4 regions of the Nonomuraea sp. MTCD27 genome follow, and region 4 is predicted to be linked to each of the others. Evidence: riboswitches for the same ligand, from Rfam matches in the RefSeq annotation. Region 4 holds a riboswitch; each other region holds the start of a gene.
The links. Region 4 has a riboswitch for cyclic di-AMP ahead of ACBJ59_RS46720 (CHAP domain-containing protein). Riboswitches for the same ligand answer to the same signal wherever they lie in the genome.
Positions count from the first base shown of each region.

Region 1: another riboswitch for cyclic di-AMP. It lies ahead of ACBJ59_RS14550 (NlpC/P60 family protein); the one in region 4 lies ahead of ACBJ59_RS46720 (CHAP domain-containing protein).
Region 2: another riboswitch for cyclic di-AMP. It lies ahead of ACBJ59_RS05890 (C40 family peptidase); the one in region 4 lies ahead of ACBJ59_RS46720 (CHAP domain-containing protein).
Region 3: another riboswitch for cyclic di-AMP. It lies ahead of ACBJ59_RS18315 (C40 family peptidase); the one in region 4 lies ahead of ACBJ59_RS46720 (CHAP domain-containing protein).

Region 1 covers NZ_JBGNUW010000004.1:495,085-500,281, forward strand. Annotated here, with positions in the region: gene ACBJ59_RS14540 (cytochrome P450) at 1-1,011, opposite strand, end outside; gene ACBJ59_RS14545 (LuxR C-terminal-related transcriptional regulator) at 1,196-1,408, shown strand; gene ACBJ59_RS14550 (NlpC/P60 family protein) at 1,429-2,472, opposite strand; cyclic di-AMP (ydaO/yuaA leader) riboswitch at 2,478-2,627, opposite strand; gene ACBJ59_RS14555 (amino-acid N-acetyltransferase) at 2,905-3,474, shown strand; gene ACBJ59_RS14560 (RDD family protein) at 3,560-5,056, shown strand; gene ACBJ59_RS14565 (RDD family protein) at 5,167-5,197, shown strand, end outside.
Region 2 covers NZ_JBGNUW010000002.1:296,919-302,115, forward strand. Annotated here, with positions in the region: gene ACBJ59_RS05880 (NYN domain-containing protein) at 1-1,008, shown strand, start outside; gene ACBJ59_RS05885 (NlpC/P60 family protein) at 1,166-2,068, shown strand; cyclic di-AMP (ydaO/yuaA leader) riboswitch at 2,513-2,677, shown strand; gene ACBJ59_RS05890 (C40 family peptidase) at 2,751-3,272, shown strand; gene ACBJ59_RS05895 (hypothetical protein) at 3,371-4,234, shown strand; gene ACBJ59_RS05900 (M48 family metallopeptidase) at 4,246-5,197, shown strand, end outside.
Region 3 covers NZ_JBGNUW010000005.1:523,799-528,995, forward strand. Annotated here, with positions in the region: gene ACBJ59_RS18305 (branched-chain amino acid aminotransferase) at 1-823, opposite strand, end outside; gene ACBJ59_RS18310 (3-isopropylmalate dehydrogenase) at 1,073-2,119, opposite strand; cyclic di-AMP (ydaO/yuaA leader) riboswitch at 2,219-2,360, shown strand; gene ACBJ59_RS18315 (C40 family peptidase) at 2,559-2,963, shown strand; gene ACBJ59_RS18320 (SSI family serine proteinase inhibitor) at 3,036-3,425, opposite strand; gene ACBJ59_RS18325 (hypothetical protein) at 3,846-3,968, shown strand; gene serA (phosphoglycerate dehydrogenase) at 4,396-5,197, opposite strand, start outside.
Region 4 covers NZ_JBGNUW010000021.1:154,117-159,313, forward strand. Annotated here, with positions in the region: gene ACBJ59_RS46710 (aldo/keto reductase) at 46-867, shown strand; gene ACBJ59_RS46715 (Gfo/Idh/MocA family protein) at 958-1,911, shown strand; cyclic di-AMP (ydaO/yuaA leader) riboswitch at 2,029-2,166, shown strand; gene ACBJ59_RS46720 (CHAP domain-containing protein) at 2,179-2,883, shown strand; gene ACBJ59_RS46725 (hypothetical protein) at 3,100-3,396, opposite strand; gene ACBJ59_RS46730 (alpha/beta fold hydrolase) at 3,690-4,508, opposite strand; gene ACBJ59_RS46735 (LysR family transcriptional regulator) at 4,567-5,197, shown strand, end outside.

The DNA.
Region 1 (5,197 bases), on a different contig from region 4:
GTGCCGCCCGGGCTCCCGGGTGACGTCGAAGCGGTCGGGATCGGGAAAGGCCGCCGGGTCGCGATTGGCCGCGCCTATCACCGCCATCACGAGGGTGCCCTTGGGCACCGGCACGCCGGCCAGCTCCACGTCCTCCATCGCGAGCCTGGAGGTGAGCTGGACCGGCGGGTCGTACCTGAGCACCTCCTCGACCACCTGCTTGGGCCGCTCCGCGGCGTGCGCCAGCAGGCCGTGCCGGGCCAGGTGCAGCACCCCGTTGCCGATGAGGTTGACGGTGGTCTCGTGCCCGGCCACGAGCAGCAGCACGCAGGTGGCCAGCAGCTCGCCCTCGGTCAGCTCCCGTACTTGCGTCAGGGCGCTCAGGAGGTCGTCCCCGGGGCGCTCGCGCCGGATCGCGGAGAGCTCGCGGAAGTAGTCGCGAAACTCCCTTCTGGCGCGCCCGGTTTCCGATACGAGGTCGTCTGTAAGCATCGGGTCAAGGCCGCGAGCCAGGATCTCGCTCCAGCCGCGGAAGCGCTCCTCGTCCTCCGGAGGCACCCCGAGCATCTCGCTGATGACCATGACCGGCAGCGGGTACGCCAGGCCGGACACGAGATCGGCCTCCTCGGGCAACCCGGCGACCAGCTCGGCGGTGATCGCCTCGATCCGCGGGCGCAGCCGTTCCAGCATGCGCGGGGTGAAGGCCCTGCTCACCAGGGCACGCAGCCTGGTGTGGTCGGGCGGGTCCAGCCACAGGAACGATTCGACGGGCTGACCTGGGTTGTTCCGGTTCGCCTCGGCGGAGCCGCGGCCGAAACGCGGGTCGCGCAGCAGCACCGTACAGAGCTCGTGGGTGGTGGCGACGAGCAGCCCGCCGCGCGTGCGGAAGAGAGGCCCGCGCGCGCTCATCTCGCGATAACGGGCGTACGGATCGCGCAGGAACCCTTTGTCGAACGGGTCGAAACCCAGGACGTCCGCCGCGCTCATCGACGCCGGATCCGGAGCTGGGGAAGGCTCGACGAGATCACTCATCGGGCGACGATCGGTGCCGACATATCGCGAGTACGTCACATATTTCGGATCATGTCAATAGTGCTCGTCAAGGGTGGAGATTGTCATGCTTGACGACCTTTCCAGGATGCGTTTACCGTCTGCGAGGAGCAACTTTGGCCGGGTCGATCGGTCCAAGTTCTGCTGTTGGGGGGGAGGGCTCCCGATGGATGTGCTCACTGAAGGTGTTGAGCTGAGCCATGCGGACCTTGCGTTGCTGGCGGAGCTGGCCAAGGGGGTCACGGTCGACCGGGTGGGGAGACGACTGGATATCAGCGGGCGGACGGTACGCCGGAGGTTGCGGGGCATCTGCGACCGCATCGGCGTGGCCACGGCGATCGAGGCGGTGGCCTGGGCTGCCCGCCGCCAGTTGATCTAGCGGCGGGCGGTGCCCGGGGCTCAGTCGGCGATGCGGACGGCGCCGGCGAACGGCCGCCGGGCGATCGAGGCGATGCGGACGACGTCACCGGTCTGCGGCGCGTGCACCATCATGCCGCCGCCGAGGTAGATGCCCACGTGGTGCAGGTCGTTGTAGAAGAAGACCAGGTCACCCGGCCGCAGCTCCTCGCGGGAGATGTGCCTGCCGGCGGTCCACTGGCTGCCCGTGTAGTGCGGCAGGGAGATGCCCACCTGCTGGTAGGCCGCCATGACCAGGCCCGAGCAGTCGTAGGAGTTCGGGCCTTCTGCGCCCCAGACGTACGGCTTGAGCTGCTGCGTGAGCGCCCACCGGGCGGCCTGCGCCGCCTTGCCGCCGCCGATGATCGGCAGGTTCACGCGCACCGCCCGCGTGCCGGGCCGGCCGGCCTCGCCCAGCGCCCGCTGGAACAGGTTGCTCTCGACCTTGGTGACCAGCTTGGTGATCTTGTCGCGCTTGGTGTCGAGCTCGGAGACGAGCTCCTGGACCTCCTCGATGCGCGTCTTGGCGCCGGCCCTGGCGCGCTCGGCGGCCTCCCTGGCCCTGGCGACCTGGTTGACCTCCTCGCCCTGCTGCTGTTCGAGCACGTACGTGGTGGCGGCGCGGTCGAGGAAGGTGTCGGGATCCTCGGAGGTGGCGAACGCCAGCGCCTTGCCCAGGCCGCCGGTGATGTAGGCGTTCTCGGCTAGCAGGGCGGCCTTGGCGCGCTTGGCCTCGAGATCGGCCTCACTGGTCGCCAGCGTCTTCTGCGCGGCCTCGGAGGCCTTCTTGGCGGTCTTGAGCTTCTCCCGCTGGCCGTTGTACTCCTCGGACAGCGTCTCGATCTCCGTGTGCATCTTCTCGACCTGCTTGGCCAGGTCCTGGAGCGACGGTTTGGGGTCCGCGGACGCCGAACCGACGGGGATGGCTATCAGCAGCGCGGCGATTGTGACACTTACCACACCGAAGCGGCGCGGTCGCCGGGCCCGTTCCGGAGGGCGGGCGTGCTTGCCCGCCGCCTTCCCCCCACGGTTGAGCGTGAGCTCCACCAACCAGCTCCTCTCATAGACGCCTACCGGGTTAGCTGACGGGTTCGGGCCGGAGCAGCCCTACCGAATGATTCGGATTCACCCCAGTGGTGGCGTCGGGTGACGCCACCGGCGGGTCCCCGGCTCCCCTCGCGGGGATTGGGCGTGTCCCCCTCGTCGCGATACGCGGGGAACATCGTCGCAGGACACTAATGCACTCCGGGTTCGTGCTCAACCAGAACTGCCGAGTCTGTAGAGGTTTCACAACCGAAGGGTCACAAGGTGATCTCGTGCACGCTCGTGCAGAACCGACTTTATGTCCTGTTTGCCGTCGATGGGGCCGAATGCAGAGATCCGCGGGGTGCGTGCCCGCATGGCAACGGGATGTAACAGGATGAGCCCAGAGATGGGAGTTAGGGCTGAGCCGTAATGACATCTGTACTCTGGAGAGCCATGGAGCAGGTGGCCGAACTGACAGTGCCCGAGACCGCGGTGGTGGTCCGGCGTGCCCGCACGCCCGACGTGCGGACGGTCAGGCGCCTGGTGGACACCTACGCGGGCGCGGGACCGCGGCTCCTGGAGAAGGCCACGGTGACCCTGTACGAGGACGTACAGGAGTTCTGGGTGGCCGAGCTGGGCGGACAGGTGGTCGGCTGCGGCGCACTCCACGTGCTCTGGGAGGACCTCGCCGAGGTCCGCACCGTTGCCGTGGACCCCGAGTGCCGGGGGATGGGCGTCGGCCATCGGATCGTCTCAGCTCTCATACAGCAGGCGAAGGATCTGGGTCTGCGGCGTGTATTCTGCCTGACTTTTGAGGTCGACTTCTTCGCGAGGCATGGCTTTCGCCCGATTCAGGGCACACCGGTCTCCCCTGAGGTGTACGCCGAACTGCTGGCCTCGTACGACGAGGGTGTGGCGGAGTTCCTCGACCTGGAACACGTCAAACCGAACACCCTGGGCAACACCCGCATGCTGCTCCATCTGACATCGGGTGACGCGGACCTTGACCAGATGGAAAGGTGATTGTTGATACCTATGTCGATACGTTGGGCAGCACAGGCATGTGTCCTGACACGTGCCACATGCGCACTCGAAGCGAGGTGACACGGTGAGCACCGGACAGCCGCCGTATCCACAGGACGAATCCGGCGAAAATTCTGCGCCTGCCACCCCCTACGGGCAGCAGAACACGGGCCGCCACCCCGGCGAGCCCGATCCCGACGTCACTGTGGTCGGCTACCGGGCGGACGATGCCTACGGGCAGCAGCCCCAGTACGGCCAGCAAGGCTATGGCCAGCAGCAGGGCTACGGCCAGCAACCTCAGTACGGCCAGCAGCAGGGCTACGGCCAGCAGCAGCCGCAATATGGCCAGCAGGGCTACGGACAGCAACAGCCGTCCCAGCCCGGCTACGGCCAGCAGGGCTATGACCAGCAGCAGGGCTACGGTCAGCAGCAACAGCCGGCCCAGCCCGACTACGGTCAGCAGGGCTACGGCCAGCAGCAGGGCTACGGTCAGCAGCCGCAGTCGGGCCAGCAGCCGCAGTACGGTCAGCAGCAGGGTTACGGCCAGCAGGGCTACGGGCAGCAGCAGCCGTCCCAGCCCGACTACGGCCAGCAGGGTTACGGCCAGCAGCAACAGCCGTCCCAGCCGTCCCAGCCGTCCCAGCCCGACTATGGCCAGCAGGGCTACGGCCAGCAACCGTCCCAGCCTGACTACGGCCAGCAGCAGGGCTACGGCCAGCAGCCGCAGTCGGGCCAGCAGCCGCAGTACGGTCAGCAGCAGGGTTACGGCCAGCAGGGCTATGGACAGCAGCAGCCGTCCCAGCCCGACTACGGTCAGCAGGGTTACGGTCAGCAGCAGGGCTACGGCCAGCAGCCCCAGTCCCAGCCTGACTACGGTCAGCAGCAGGGTTACGGGCAGCAGCAGCAGTCCCAACCCGGCTACGCCCAGCCCGGCTACGGCCAGCAGCAGTACGGCGACCAGCAGCAGTACGGCCAGGCCTACGGGCAGCAGCCCCAGGCTTACGGCCAGGGCGGTTACGGGCAGCAGCCCGGTTACGGCCAGCCCTACGGCCAGCCGGTCGGCGTCCAGCCGCCCGGGGCGCCGGCGCCGCTGGCGGAGTGGTGGCAGCGGCTGGTGGCCAGGATCATCGACGGTGTCATCTTCGGCATCGTGCTGTTCCTGGTGCAGTTGGTCCTCACCCCGCTCTATCCCTCCTACAGCTCCATCACCGGGATCACCAGCGGCCTCACCTTCGGGCTTTTGTACTACCTCGTGGTCTCGATCGTCGCGACCCTGATCTACGTCGCCTACGACTTCCTCCTGGTCAAGATGAAGGGCCAGACGGTCGGCAAGATGGTGATGGGCATCAAGGTCGTCCAGATCGGCGGGCACGTGCAGCCGGAGGGCCTGCCGACCGACGTGTCGCTCAAGCGGGCGCTCGTGACGGTGGGCGGCTACATCCTCTACTGGGTGCCTCTGCTCGGCCCCCTGCTCGCCGCTGTGATCTACGCCCTCAATGGTGCATCGCAGCTCTGGGACAAGCCGCTGCACCTGACCTTCGCGGACAAGTTCGCGAAGACCGTGGTGGTGAAGATCAAGTAGTCCTCCGCACACACAAAACAGGGGCCGGCTTCCCGCCGGCCCCTGTGTTTTGTCCACGTGCCCGTACCAGAATGGAGATCCAAGCCGACGATGACGCGAGGTGGGAAGTTATGGCCGGGACGGTCCCGCGGCCGGACGCGC
Region 2 (5,197 bases), on a different contig from region 4:
GCCTACCTCACCCGGCCGCCGGGCTGGGCGGAGATGATCGAAGCCGCCCGCACCGACCTGGAGCAGTCGGCGGTGGCGGCCGAGGGCTCGGAGCGCGAGGAGGCGGTCACCCGGCTGCGCGAGCAGCTCGCCGCGCAGAAGAGCGCCGCCAAGGAGGAGGCCGACCGGCTGCGCGAGCAGATCAAGGCGGCCCGCGCGGAGAACTCCGACCTGCGCCGCAAGCTGCACGAAGCCCGCGAGCGGGCCAAGGCCGCGGTGCGGCGGGCCGAGGAGATGGAGCACGCGGCGGAGGAGGCCAAGACGGCCGCCTCGGCCGCCGGCAGCGCCGGGGAGTCCGAGCTGCGGCGGCTGCGCGAGCGGCTGGCCGACGTGGAGAAGCAGCTGGAGGCCTCGCGCCGGGCCGCCCGCGAGGGCCGGAGCATCGAGGACGCGCGCGTCCGGGTGCTGCTCGACGCGCTGCAGGACGCCTCGGCCGGGCTGCGCCGCGAGCTGGCCCTGCCGACCACGATCAGCCGGCCCGCCGACTCGGTCGCGGCCGTCACCGGCGAGCGTCCCGGCGTGCGCGGGGTGCCCGCGCGTGCGCTGGCCGACGACGACCCGCAGCTCCTCGACCAGCTCCTGGCGCTGCCGCAGGTGCACCTGATCATCGACGGCTACAACGTCACCAAGACCGGCTACGGCACCCTCACCCTCGCCGACCAGCGCAACCGGCTCATGACCGCGCTGGGCGGGCTGGTGGCGCAGACCAGGGTCGAGGTCACCGTGGTGTTCGACGGGGCGGAGCTCAACGTCCCCGTGCAGGTGGTCGCGCCGCGCGGGGTGCGGGTGCTGTTCAGCGCGCCGGGGGAGATCGCCGACGACCTCATCCGCCAGCTCGTACGCGCCGAGCCGCCCGGCCGGGCCATCGCCGTGGTGTCGTCGGACCGCGAGGTCGCCGAGTCGGTCAGGCGCATGGGTGCCAGACCGGTTCCGTCAGGTCTGCTGCTGCGCAGACTGGGCCGCGCCTAGATTACGAATTGGTGCGTTTGGGGCAGACCCCACCCGCCACTTCTGTACTATTTCGCCCCAGATGTAATCCCTGGGAGGCGACACTGTGAGGTTTGGCCGGGTGCCGGTGGCCGCGGGTCTCGCGTTCGGGCTGGTGATGTGCCCGATGGGAGCGGCGATGGCTGATCCCAAACCCACTCTCGGCCAGGCCAAGGCCAAGCTCGAGAAGCTCAACGACAAGGCTGACAAGGTCGTCGACCGGTTCAACACGGCGAACGAGCGCTACAAGAAGGCCAAGAGCACCTTCACCAAGCTGAACGACAGCTACAAGCGCAAGCTGGAGACGGTCGCGGACCTGCGCGCGCAGGTGATCGGCATGGCCGTCGACAGCTACCAGCTCGGTGAGGACGTCACCTCCTGGCCCGGGATCATGACCTCGGACGACCCCCAGAGCACGCTGTCGGGGCTGGCCGTCGCGGGTCAGCTCGCGCAGGAGCGCGCGGAGAAGCTGGCGGCGTTCGACCGGGAGAACCGCGGGCTGAAGGTCGAGCGCGACAAGGCGCAGGAGGCCCTCGAGGAGGCGGACAAGGAGCGCGACGCGGTCGAGAAGGAGCGCTCGGAGATCCGCAAGCTGATCGTCGACCAGAAGAAGCTGCTGGACAAGCTGGGTGCCTACAACCCCGGCAACCCGAACAGCACGGGCATCAAGTACACGGGCCCGGCCTCGGGGAGCGCGGCGGCGGTGCTGCGGTTCGCGTACGCGCAGGTGGGCAAGCCGTACATCTACGGCGGGACGGGGCCGCGCGGGTACGACTGCTCGGGCCTGACCCAGGCGGCCTGGGCGGCGGCCGGCGTCACGCTGCCGCGTACGACGTGGCAGCAGTGGGCGTGGGGCGCGAGCCGCAAGGTGGACCTCGACTCCCTGCAGCCCGGTGACCTCATCTTCAGCGAGGGCCTGGGCCACGTCAGCATTTACGCGGGCAACGGGCAGATCGTCCACGCGCCGCAGACGGGCGACGTCGTGAAGGTCGTCGCGCTCTCCGCGTACGGCCGCTCCCTGGTCGGCGCGGTCCGCCCGTAACATTTTCGGCTCCCGCCCGACCGGATTTCGGCCTCACATCCGCTTCTACGATGCCACATAGTAGGTGGCGTCTGCCGGCGTGCGATCCGGGGCGGGAGCGTTCCCACGGCGCGAAACGGCCGTCAATTCCTGCGAAAAATGTGACAAACGCGACAAACGACGCCTGACAAGCGCGGGCTGTCAGAAGTGTGAGCAGGGTCACATTTGGATAACGGAACCTGGTGTTCCAGCAGGGGTTTCCTTCCTTACTGGCCCTGCTGTCTGATCTTTACAACCTGACTCCCGCTTTGCCGATCCTTGACCTTTCGGCGTAGCTTCTGGCGTCGTCGCGGTGAACAAGCCATGACACCGCGAACCCGCATCGGTCCCTCCCGATGCGAGACAGAAAAGAATCCGCCGGTCGTCCCCGATATCCCCAGATATCTGCATATCGCAATCAATCGGGGTGACGACCTGCCGAGTCCGTGCAGCCAGGAGGCACGGAGCCGGGGACCCAGCGATCCCACGTTTCCCCAGGGATCAGGGGTGAATCGGCGCGTCATCGCGCCGTAGGGCGACTTCCAGGCCCGAATCCGTCAGCTAACCCGGTAGGCGTTCGTGGAAGACACAAGGAGAAATCCTGTCTACCTCCCTGCAGAACCCCCGCCTGTCCCGCCTTGCCCTGAGCGGCGTAGCGCTCACGATGACCGTGACGGCCGGAGGTCTGATCCTCCCTGCCCCAACGGCTCAGGCGGCGACGACGAGCGAATCGGCCGCTGAGACGGCGAAGGCGGAGACCACCGCCAAGACGTCGACGTCGGCCACGGCAGCCCAGCGACGGGCGGCCAGGATCGCTCGGCAGAAAGCGAAGGCCCGCAAGGCCGTCGCCGTGGCCAAGGATCAGATCGGTGACCCGTACCGTTACGGTGGCACAGGACCTGGTTCGTTTGACTGCTCCGGACTCGTCCAGTTCGCCTGGAAGAGGGCCGGGGTGACGCTCCCGCGCGTGGCGAGCAGCCAGTTCGCCCGCATCAAGAGCAGGATCTCCTGGCGGAACCTCCAGCCGGGTGACCTGATGTTCTTCAGCGGGCTCGGCCACGTGGGCATGTACGTCGGCAAGGGCAAGATGATCCACTCGCCACGGACAGGCGAACGGGTGCGCATCGACAAGCTGGGCGGATGGCGTAAGTCGTCATTCGTCGGCGCGGTCCGTCCCGGCATGTGAAGAAGCCCCGTCCGGATTCCTGGAGACCTTCCTGGATTCGGGCGGGGCTCTCGCGCGTCCGCGGGAGCACTCATGTGGTGGGGCTACGATCGGGCATCGTGTCCGAGCAGGTGAGCCGACGAGCCGCGGTGGCCGGCCTGCTGCTCCTCGCCCTCGCCGGTGGCCCCGAACCCCCGGTCCTCCCCTCGGGGATCCTCGACCTGTGGCCCGGCGGCCGCACGGTCGTCCGGCGCGGCGGCCGGTCCGTTGTCGTCGCCCATGTTGGTCATGTCAGCTATGTCGGTCAGGTCGGTCAGGGTCGGGTCGGCCAGGGCGGTCAGGGCGCGGGCTCGCTCGACGAGATGGCGCGGCTCGCCGATCGGGCCGGGCTGCGGGTCTCGGCCGTGCTCGGCAGGCCGGTACGCCCCCTGGTCGTCGTCCCTGACTCCGCCCGCGAGGCCGCCCGGCTGGCCGGCGTGGAGCGGCTGGACGGCCTGGCCGCGGTGGCCGACCGCGGGCGGGTGATCGTCGTACCCGAGCTCTTCGCCACCCTCAATCCCACCGGCAGGGACGTGGTGCTCGCCCACGAGCTCACCCACGTCGCCGCCGGCACCGACCACCTCCCCGTCTGGCTCTACGAGGGCTTCGCCGACTACGTCGGCTACCGCGACGCCGGGCTCCCCGTGGCGACGGCCGCCGCCGAGCTGGCCGCCGAGGTCCGCGCCGGGCGCCTGCCGAACGCTTTGCCGGCACCTGCGGCTTTCGCGGCCGACGGGCGGGCCCCCGACCGGCTGGCGCGGGCTTACCAGGAGGCCTGGCTGGCGTGTCGCTTCCTGGCTGACCGGTTCGGTGAAGGGACCCTGGTGAGGCTCTACCGTGAAGCTCAGGCGGCCGGCCTCGACCGGGCACTCGCCTCACTGGGGCTCTCCGTCGCCACGCTGACGGCACGGTGGCGCGAATACGTGCGGGATCAGCTCGTGTGAAGGGGAGGCAGATGAGCGAACGGCAGGACGAGGACGACGCGGCACGGCAGGACGAGCCCCCGGACGGCGCACCGGACGGCGCGATGGCCGCCGTGGCCGCCGGGCAGCCGGGCGCCGGGCAGCCGGGCGCCGGGCCGCCGGAGGGTGCGGCCACGGCGGCGGGGACGGCCGGACACGGCGGCGGGGCGGCCGCCGGGGAACTGGCCAGTGAGGCGGCGGGTGAGGCGGCCAGTGGGGCGGCTCGTGGGGCGGCTCGTGGGGCGGCTCGTGGGGCGGCTCCTGAGACGGTCCTCCAGGGTGCCGGAGAGGCGGTGCCGGGCGAGCCTGGGGCCCGGACCCGAGCCGGAGCCCGAGCGTGGACACGAGACGGTGGGGAGACGCCCGTGAACGGAGGGCCGCCCGCCGGGGAGAGCGGGCTGAGGCGGCAGGCCGCCGTCGCGCTGGTGCTCCTCGGCGTCGTGATCCTGGCGGTGACCGCCTTCACCACTCCGTGGCACGTGCTGACCGGCGGGCCGCCCGATCCGGCCCGCGACTTCACCGCCGCCCAGATCGCCAGGGCGGAGGCGTTCGACGCGGCCACGAGCCTGCCGAGCTACCTGTCGCTCGCGCTCACGATCGTCTTCGCCGGGCTCCTGCTCGCCACCCCGCTCGGGGCCAGGGCGGTGGGGTGGCTCAAGGGCCCCTGGTGGCTGCGGGTGATCCTCGGCGTCGTGGTCATCACCGCGATCGTCGAGCTGGTCAGGTGGCCGCTGGGCGTCTGGTTCGAGACGATCATGCGCGACTACGGCCTGTCCACCCAGGACTGGGCCGGCTGGGCGGGCGACCGGCTGAAGAACCTGGGCGTGGAGGTGTTCCTGCTCTGCGTGATGCTGACGGCCCTGGTGGCGCTGGCCCGCAAGGTGCGGCGGTGGTGGATCCCCGCCGCGGTGGGGGCGTTCGCGCTGACGGTGGTGGCGTCGTTCG
Region 3 (5,197 bases), on a different contig from region 4:
CCAGGATGGACTCCCTGGTGATGCCGGGCAGCAGCGTGCCGGTGAGCTCGGGGGTGACGAGCTTGTTGCCGAAGACGAAGAACAGGTTCATCCCGCCCATCTCCTCGACGTACTTGTGCTCGCCCGCGTCCAGCCACACCACCTGGTCGCAGCCGTTCTCCACCGCCTGCCGCTGCGCGACGAACGCCGCGGCGTAGTTGCCGCCGCACTTGGCGAAGCCGGTGCCGCCCGGGGCGGCCCGCGTGTACTCGGTGGACAGCCAGACGGAGACGGGCTTGATCCCGCCGGTGAAGTAGGAGGCCGCCGGCGAGGCGATGACCATGTACTTGTACGTCTTCGACGGGTAGTTGACCCCGAGCCCCGCCTGGGTGGCGATCATGAAGGGGCGCAGGTAGAGGCTGTGACCCTCGGTGGTGGGCACCCACTCCTTGTCGGTCTCGACGAGGAGCTCGAGCGAGTCGACGAACGTCTCCTCGGGCAGCTCGGGCATGGCCATGCGCAGCGCCGAGCGGTTGAAGCGGGAGGCGTTCGCGTACGGGCGGAACGTCACGATCGAGCCGCTGATCTGGCGGTAGGCCTTCAGGCCCTCGAACAGCTCCTGCGCGTAGTGGAAGACCGAGGTGGCCGGGTCGAGCGAGAGCGGCCCGTACGGCATGAGTCGGGCGTCGTGCCAGCCCTGCCCCTCGGTGTAGTCGATCGAGATCATGTGATCCGTGAAGGTCTGCCCGAAACCGGGGTTCGCCAGTACCTGCTCCCGCTCGGCCGCGGTGCGAGCGTGGTCGGATAGCTGCACGTCGAAGCTGAGCTTCTGAGCGATGGTCATGACGGAGGTCCTTCTCTCTGCGATCTACCGAAATCTACCGGAATCTGCCCACTGTCTGCGGATCTGCGAGCCGGTGGCGGTGAGCGGCCGTGGCCGGGAGGGCAGTCCGTACTTCCTATTGTCTCGCCATATGGGATGGCAAGCGGCCAATGGGGGTGATAAGCCCATTCCACGACCGGAACGCGGACGCGAAAAAGCGCCTGGCGAGTCCTCTCGGACCGCCAGGCGCTGTTTCGGGGCTAGGCGGTCCTAGCCGGATACTCGCGCGGTGATGTCGTCGCCGATCTCGGTCGTGGTGCGGCCGGCCCAGCCGGCGAGGCGCTCCACGATGTCGTCGGCGACCGCCTGCTCGACCCTGGCCGCCTCGGCGTGCAGGCCCAGGTGGTCGAGGAGCATGGCGACGGACAGGATGGTCGCGGTGGGGTCGGCCTTGCCCTGGCCGGCGATGTCGGGCGCGCTGCCGTGGACCGGCTCGAACATGCTGGGCGTGGTCCGCTCAGGGTTGATGTTGCCGCTGGCGGCCAGGCCGATGCCGCCCGCGACGGCCGCGCCGAGGTCGGTGATGATGTCGCCGAACAGGTTGTCGGTGACGACCACGTCGAAGCGCTCCGGCTGGGTGACGAAGAACATCGAGGCCGCGTCGATGTGGCTGTAGTCGGTGGTGACCTCGGGGTATTCCTCGGCCACCCGGTTGACCGTGCGCTGCCACAGGTCGCCGGCGTAGGTGAGGACGTTGGTCTTGTGGACGAGGGTCAGCTTCCTGCGCGGCCGCGACTTGGCCTTCTCGAACGCGTAACGCACCACGCGCTCGACACCGTGGGCGGTGTTGAGCGACTCCTGGGTGGCGATCTCGTGCGGCGTGCCGCGCCGCATGGTGCCACCGGTGCCGGCGTAGAGGCCCTCGGTGCCCTCGCGGACGACGATCATGTCGATGTCCTCGGCGGGCGTGTCGGCCAGCGGGGTCTCGACCCCGGGGAACAGCTTGACCGGCCGCAGGTTGACGTAGTGGTCGAACTCGAACCGGAGCCGCAGCAGCAGGTCGCGCTCAAGGACGCCCGGCGGCACGCTGGGGTCGCCGATGGCGCCGAGCAGGATCGCGTCGTAGCCGCGCAGCTCGTCGAGCACCGCGTCCGGCAGCGTCTCGCCGGTGCGGTGATAGCGTGCGGCGCCCAGGTCGTAGTGCGTGGGCTCGATCTTCGTGCCTACGGCCTCCAGGACCTTGAGTCCTTCGGCCACGACCTCGGTGCCGATGCCATCCCCGGGGATGACGGCCAAGCGGATGTTACGCGACTCCATGGGCGGTACCTTACCGGCTCGTCTCGTCTGACGAACACATCATCTCATTTTTCGGACGTCCGGTTTTGAGGCATTTGCGACCTTTTGACCGTTTCGTTAGAGTCCGTCTGGCCTAATCCACGCAGCCGCTGCGTGGAGCCGGGGACCCAACTTTCCCCCAGGGGCGAATCGGCACCGCCGTAGGGCCGTCTTCCAGGCCCGAGCCCGTCAGCTAACCCGGTCGGCCGCATGGAAGGACAGTGTTCTGTCTCGCATCGCCATTGCCCTGGCGGCCGGTGTCGCCGGGCTCATCCTGGCCACCCCAGCCGCCCAGGCCGCCACCGACGGACCCCGGGCCACCACGGACAAAGACACCACCACCCTGACCGGCGCCGAGATCAAGCGCATCCAGGAGGCGCAGGCCCCCACGCCCGCCTGGAAGATCGCCCTCGACTACGCCATGGACAAACGCGGCACCCCGTACGTCTGGGGCGGGACCAGCAGGAGCGGGTACGACTGCTCCGGGCTCATGCTCAGGTCCTACGAAGCCGCGGGCATCGAACTGCCGCGCACCGCCCGCGAACAGTACGGGGCATTTTCCAGGAAAATCGCATGGAACGATCTAGAGCCCGGTGACCTGGTGTTCTTCAGCAACCTGGGTCACGTGGGGATGATCTCGAAGCCCGGCTACATGGTGCATGCGCCGCGCACGGGCGACGTCGTGAAGGAGGAGAAGCTTTCGACCTGGCGCAGACAGGCGTTCGTGGGAGCGGTCCGGCCGGATCCCAAGGGCGTGCGCCAGTGGACCGAGGTGCTGAAGCAGCGCCGGTCCTCCGCCCCGGCCACGCTCACCGCCACCCTCTGAGAAGCCGAGAGCGGCCCCGCGAGCCCGGGGCCGCTCTCTTTCAGGTCGCCTCAGGGGCTCTCTTCCAGGTCGTCAGGGCACGATCGGGGCGGCCAGGCGCTCCACGAAGCAGGGGTTCGGGTACTGCTCGGCGAGGTCCAGCGGCTCGCCGTGGAAATGACCGTGGATCTGGACATCGACGGGGTCGAAGATCCGCGGGCACGGGACGTCCGGGCGGAACCGGATCTGGTCGAGGTCACCGCCGATCTCGCGCAGCCTGTCGCAGGCGGCGAACGGGTCGGGGTGGTTACCGTCGTCCGGGTCGCAGATCAGGACCCAGCGCTGGGCCACACCACCGTGGTACTTGGTGATGGTCAGCTCGGCCGCCTGCGCGTGGGCGGGAGCGGCGAGCAGGGCCGCGGTGGCCAGCGCGGGGACGGCGACGGCGACGGCGCGGCGGATCGCGGTCAGGGAAGCGTGCATGGGGGGAACCTCCTCATGGAATGGATACGCAGCGCGACGCTACCAGCACTCTCCGTATCCACAACGGCAGGTGTCCGTACCCCCTGTCCCAGGCGTAGCGTGGCGGCGGATCGACCACGACTTCACCGGGACGGGCATCGGACCCGGCGGCGCCAGGCCGTGGCGCTCAGCCGCCGTCGGTCAGCTGGTACGACGTGGGCTACTCGGAGGTCATCGAGCTGCGCGACAGGCTGTTCCCCGGGCGCGCAGGCCACGCCACGATCGGGTCATCGGTCACCGATCTGGCGTGGCTGGAGCGGGTCCCCGGCGACGCTCCCGCGCTGGTGGTCACCGAGGGCCTGCTCTACTACCTCGACCCGGCCGAGGGCGCCGCGCTGCCGCGGGCGATCGTGGAGCGCTTCCCGGGCCGGGCCTGTGGCGGTGAGCGCGTTCGACCTCGACGGATTCGACCGCCTGTCGATCACGCACCGCATCTCGGCCTGGATCGTCGGCGCCCTGCCGGCGATGAGGCGGACGGCCGTGTTCTACCGGCTGGAGTTCTGAGGGGCGCCGCCGTTGTCGCGGCGGTCCAGCGCGGTCTGGACGGCCTCGGCCGCCTCGTCGTCGTGGTCTTCGGCACGGTTCCAGGCATACATCTCGTACATGGGATTCATCTCTTCTCGCGGGCGCGTTCCAGAATTCCTGAAGGGGGAAGCCGGACTCCGGTCGCGAATCCGACCGGGCCTGATCTCGTGGTCCGGGTCACGGACCGGACGAAGGGACTTAGTGGCCGACGCCAACGCCGCTCTCCGCGGCGGGTCGTCGACCTGCCCTAACAGGCCCCGCCGCGGCAGGTAATGAGTACGAGAACCTGGCGCATTACCCGTCACAGTACCCGAGCATGCTGCTTGGATGTCCTACTATCTCGCATCGTGAGACGCAAGGGGGCCGTCACCCAAGACGGGTGACGGCCCCCGGCCGGTGTGGGAGGTCAGTCCTCCAGGTCCACCGAACGGCCGCTCTCGGCGCCGATCTCGGCCCCGATCTGCTCGACGACCTCGGCGGGGATGGCGGAGTCGACGGTCAGCGCGATGAGCGCCTTGCCGCCCTTGACGTCACGGGCCACCTGCATCGAGGCGATGTTGATGTTGTGCTCGCCGAGCAGCCTGCCCACCACGCCGACGATGCCGGGACGGTCGGTGTAGGTGTAGAAGCACAGGTGGGCCGTCGGCTCGATCTCCATCTCGTAGCCGTTGACCTCGACGATCTTGGTGATCTGGCGCGGCCCGGAGAGCGTGCCGGAGACCGAGACCGTACGGCCGTCGGCGAGCACGCCGCGCACGGTCACCACGTTGCGCCAGTCGGGGCTCTCGGAGCTGGTCACCAGCTCGACGGTGATGCCGCGGTCCTTGGCCAGCAGCGGGGCGTTGACGTAGGTGACCTGCTCCTCGATCACGTCGGCGAACACGCCCTTGAGGGCGGCCAGCTCGATCACCCGCACGTCCTGGGAGGCGATCTCGCCGCGCACCTCGACGTCGAGCTTGGTGGCGACCTCGCCGGCCAGCGCGGTGAAGACCCGGCCGAGCTTCTCGGCCAGCGGCAGGCCCGGCTTGACGTCCTCGGCGACCGCCCCGCCCTGGACGTTGACGGCGTCGGGCACGAACTCGCCCGCCAGCGCCAGCTTCACGCTCCGCGCGACCTGGGTGCCGGCCTTCTCCTGGGCCTCGTGCGTGGAGGCGCCCAGGTGCGGCGTGGCGACGACCTGGTCCAGCTCGAACAGCGGGCTGTCGGTG
Region 4 (5,197 bases):
CCACCGGCTTAAGCCCTCAGAAACGCGACGTGAACAATGGAGGGTATGAATTCGCTCATGCTCAACAGCGACGGCGTGCAGATCCCGCAGCTCGGGTACGGCGTCTGGCAGGTACCGGCCGACGAGGCCGAGCACGCGGTCGCGACCGCGCTCAAAGCGGGCTACCGGCACGTCGACACCGCCGCGGCCTACGGCAACGAGGAGGGCGTGGGGCGGGCCGTGCTCGCGAGCGGGCTGCCCCGCGAGAAGGTATTCGTGACCACGAAGCTGTGGAACGGCGACCACGCCCGCGCGGAGGCGGCCTTCGACGAGTGCCTGACCCGGCTGGGCCTCGACCACGTAGATCTTTTCCTCATCCACTGGCCGGTGCCGAAGCAGGACAAGTACGTGCAGGCGTGGAAGGCGATGGAGAAGATCTACCGTGACGGCCGGGCCAGGGCCATCGGCACGTCCAACTTCACCGTCGACACGCTCACCCGGCTCATGGACGAGACCGACATCACCCCGGCCATCAACCAGATCGAGCTCCACCCCTACCTGCAGCAGCGGGAGATGCGGGCCTTCCACGAGGCCAACGGCATCCTCACCGAGGCGTGGAGCCCGCTCGGGCAGGGCAAGGGGCTGCTCGCGGACCCGGCGCTGGCGGTGCTGTCGGAGAAGTACGGCAAGACGCCCGCGCAGATCGTGCTCCGGTGGCACCTGCAGCTCGGCAACGTGGTCATCCCCAAGTCCGTGACGCCCGCGCGGATCGCCGAGAACATCGACGTGTTCAGCTTCATCCTCGACGCCGAGGACATGGCGGCCATCGGCGCGATGAACAGGAGCAGGCGCATCGGCCCCGATCCCGAGACTTTCAACATGACGTGAGTGACCGGAGTGGCTCATGTGACGTAAAGGAATTACCGTTACATGACGCCGCCATAAGTCACCTTTTACCATCCGGATACGATCTGCCGCGTGCAAGATTTCACATGGGGAATTGCGGCGACCGGCGGCATCGCGCGTACCGTGGGGGCCGCCATCGTGGCGGAGCCCGGGATGCGGGTGGCCGCCGTCGGATCCAGGAACCTCGCCAGGGCGCAGGCCCTGGCCACGACTTTGGGGGCGGAGTCGGCGTACGGCTCTTATGAGCAGCTGTGCGCCGACCCGGCGGTGGACGCGATCTACGTCGCGACGCCGCACGCGCAGCACCTGCGGGTGGCCGAGGCCGCCATCGCCGCGGGCAAGGCCGTGCTCTGCGAGAAGCCGCTGGCGGCGACCGTGGACGACGCGGAGAAGATGGTGCGCCTGGCGCGCGAGGCGGGCGTGTTCCTGATGGAGGCCATGTGGATGAGGTTCAACCCCCTCGTCCGGCGGATCGCGACCGACCCGCGCTTCGGCGAGATCCGCTCCGTGCAGGCCAGCTTCGGCTTCGCCCTGCCGTACGACCCGGCGCACCGGCTGTGGGCGCCGGAGCTGGGCGGCGGCGCGCTGCTCGACCTGGGGATCTACCCGTTCGGCCTGGCCCAGCTCCTCCTGGGCATGCCCGCTGACCTGCGCATCACCGGCTCCCTGGCCCCGAACGGGGTGGACGCGGAGGCGGCCGGCGTATTGCTCTACCCCGGTGGCAGGCATGCTCTCGTGGCCACCTCATTGCTGGGGAATTACCCTAACCAGGCCAGTGTTGTAGGTACTCAGATGCGGGCGGACATCCAGGCGCCGTTCTGGGCCCCGCAGCGGATCCTGCTCACCGGGCCCTCCATGGAGCCGGAAGAGCACGTGCTCGATCCGGCGGACAACGGATACGCCGGAGAGCTCCGCGAAGTCCGCGCCGCCACGGCCGAAGGCAGGACCGAATCCTCGATCATGCCGCTTGACGAATCCCTTGCCATGATGGGGCTTCTGGCCGACGCACGCAGGCAACTTGCCTAGCCGCGCTTTTATGGATTTGTAATCCTCTTGCCTCATGTATTACCTTATGGGGCAACTTGAGGCATACGTCCGGTTTGTCCGGCTATGTCTGACCATCGCACGACAAATCACAGGATCGCCCTGTGACCGCTGAATCCGCGTCCGCGCGGAACCGGGGACCCATGTCCTTTGGGGTGAATCGGCACTCCGGTGCCGTAGGGCAGCTTCCACGCCCGAACCCGTCAGCTAACCCGGTAAGCGGCATGGAAGCAAGGAGTAACCCCCTCGATGGCCAAGCACCGTATTTCCGCTGCCTCGAAGACCACCATCGCCCGCGCCGTCCTCGGCGCCACCGTCATCGCCTCGGCCCTCGGCGCCAACGCCGTAGCCGCCAATGCCGACACCGCCACCGGCGTCGCCGCGGCCACCGCCGCCAGGCACCCGGACACCGCCATCGCCGCCCACAAGGCCGGCGACAGGGTGGAGGAGACCAAGGTCAACGTCACCGCGGACCAGGTCCTCGCCCTCGCCAGGGCCCAGGTCGGCACCTCCGAGAACGCCTACGGCGGCGGCACCAAGTACCAGCAGTGGTACGCCGCCTCCAAGCGCGCCGCCGAGACCGTCGCCCGTGACGGCGGCAACCGCGCCGCGTACCTGAACGCCGCCTGGTGCTCGATGTTCGTCTCCTGGGTCGGCGAGCAGACCGGCGCCCGCCCGCAGGTCGGCTGGGACGCCTACACCGTCGCCCACGCCAAGTGGTTCGCCGCCAACCACCGCTTCGGCACCGTCGCCAAGCCCGGCGCCGTGGTCTTCTTCTCCTGGGACGGCGGCAAGAGCCTCAGCGACATCCAGCACGTCGGGTTCGTCGTGAAGGACAACCAGAACGGCACCATCTCCACGATCGAGGGCAACACCGGCAACGGCCGGGTCGAGGAGCGCATCCGTCCGAAGTCCCAGGTCGTCGGCTACGGCTACCCGCAGTACCGCGCCTGACGGACTCCGGCCGAGGGGGTTCCCCCGCCTTCCCTGAACGCGACGAGCGCGCGTCCCCGAACGGGACGCGCGCTCGTCGCGTTTCCCGGCTTCCCCCGGCGATGCCGATGCCCGTCATGAGCGTGCCGGGCACCGGTCCTCGGCGTGGCGGCATGCTCACCAGCACCCCTGCTCAGGCTCCGGCGGGCCTCGCGATGACCCGCGGCGCTCCCCGCGTCACAGCCCGTCGGCCGCCGTGAAGGCGTCGCGCTGGATGGCATGCAGCTCGGCGTACGGGCCGGGGCGGGCGACGAGGTCGTCGTGGGTGCCACGCTGGACGACCCGGCCGCCGTCGAGCACGACGATCAGGTCCGCCGTCCGCACCGTGGGGAAGCGGTGGGTGACCAGCAGCGTGACGGTCCCGGGGTGGCGGCGGGCGGCCTCGGCGTAGCGGGCGAAGACGGCGCTCTCGGCCGGGGCGTCGAGGGAGGCGGTCGGCTCGTCCAGCACCAGCAGGAGCGGGGCCTCCCGCATCGAGCAACGCGATCAGCGGCGCGGCGCCGCCGTGGGAGACCAGCCGGCCGAGCGGCACCGTGCCGAGCGGGCCCAGCGTCGCCGCGCCCGCACCGAACAGGCCGAACGGCACCAGGCGGCGGGGCCCGGCCAGCGGCAGCAGGCGGCGGGGCCCGGCCAGCGGCAGCAGGCCGGCGAGACTGACGGCCCTCACGCCAATCCAATGCGATCACATTGGTATGCCATGTGCCTGACGGTAACCCCGCCGCGCTCGGCGGGTCAAACCGATGCGGGCACATCGGGATAAGCCCGGCTCACTCCAGGAAGAACGCGGCCAGCGCCCCGGCGACCCCGTCCGGGTCGTTCTCCATCGGGATGTGACCCGCCTTCGGGATGCGCACCAGCCTGGTGGCGGGCATCTCGGCGGCGAACCGCTCGGCCTGCCGCACCTGCTGGAACTGGTCGTCCTCACCCCAGACCAGTAGCTTCGGCGTACGGTCGGCCCGCAGCGCCGGGACCAGGTCGAGCGTGTAACGGCTGTCGGCCGCGCCCGCCAGGGCCAGCCACGACCGGCAGACCCGCGGGTCGGTCCAGGGGTCGAGGTAGTCGGCCAGCTCCTCCTCCGTCGCCGGACGGGCCAGCGCGGCACCTACGGCGATGCGGCGCGCGGCCAGCACGTCCTCGGCGGTCGTCGCGGCGGCCACCGCCGGGTCGCGGTAGCGGGCCACCGCGGCCACCGGCCAGGAGTCGTACGTGACCGAGTTGACCAGCGCCAGCCTGCGCACCCGCACCGGCCCCGCGGCCAGCAGGTGCTGCGCGACCGCGCCCCCGATGTCGTGCCCGGCCACGGCCACCGGCTCCTCCGCCCCCACCGCCGCCGCGAAGCGGGCCACCCACTCCGCCAGCGCCGGAACGGCCGCCGTCTCGACCGTCAACTCCCCCTCCGAGCGCCCCAGACCGGGCAGGTCGACCGCGACCGGCCGCAGCCCGGCCGCGGCCAGCCGGTCGATCACGGGCGCCCAGACCCGGCTCCAGTACGTGCCGTGCAGCAGCAGCACCATCGGGCCCCGCTCCCCGGCCGTCAGATAGCCGGCCCGCCGCCCGTCTACGTCAATCGTCTCTCGCGTGGTCATGGCATAACCATCGTGTTCTGCTCCAGCCCCGGTCAAATACCAACTAGGGTATGTCGGCATGACATTGGCGCAGCTCAGAGTGCTCGTCGCGGTCGCCGACCACGCCGGCTTCACCACCGCCGCCGACCACCTCGGCATGTCCCAGCCCGCCGTCAGCCGCGCCGTCGCCACGCTGGAGCGCGAGCTCGGGGCGACCCTGTTCGTCCGCCACCGCGACGGCATCGCCCTCACCGAGGCCGGCCGCCGCGCGCTCGCCCGGGCCCGCGAGGCGCTGCGGCACTTCGACCTCATCCGCGCCGACGTGGCCGCCGCCAACGGCCAGATCACCGGCGAACTGCGCCTGGCCAGCCTGCCCAGTGCCACCGGCACGATCGTGGCGAAGCTGCTGCGCGCCTTCACCGACCGCTACCCGCAGGTCCGGGTGCGCCTGTTCGAGGGCGTGGACGACGACATCCGCGACTGGCTGCACCGCGGCGCCGCCGAGATCGGCGTCGTCACCCTGCCCGCCCCCGGCCTGCACACCACGCACCTCAGCACCCACGACATGGTGGCCGTGCTGCCGGCCGGGCACCCGCTGGCCGCCCACCCGGTCGTGCGCCTGCCCGACCTGGCCGGCCAGCCGTTCATCCTGACCACCGCCGGCTGCCGGCCGCTGATCACCGGCGCGGCGACGGGAGAGGGGGTGCGGC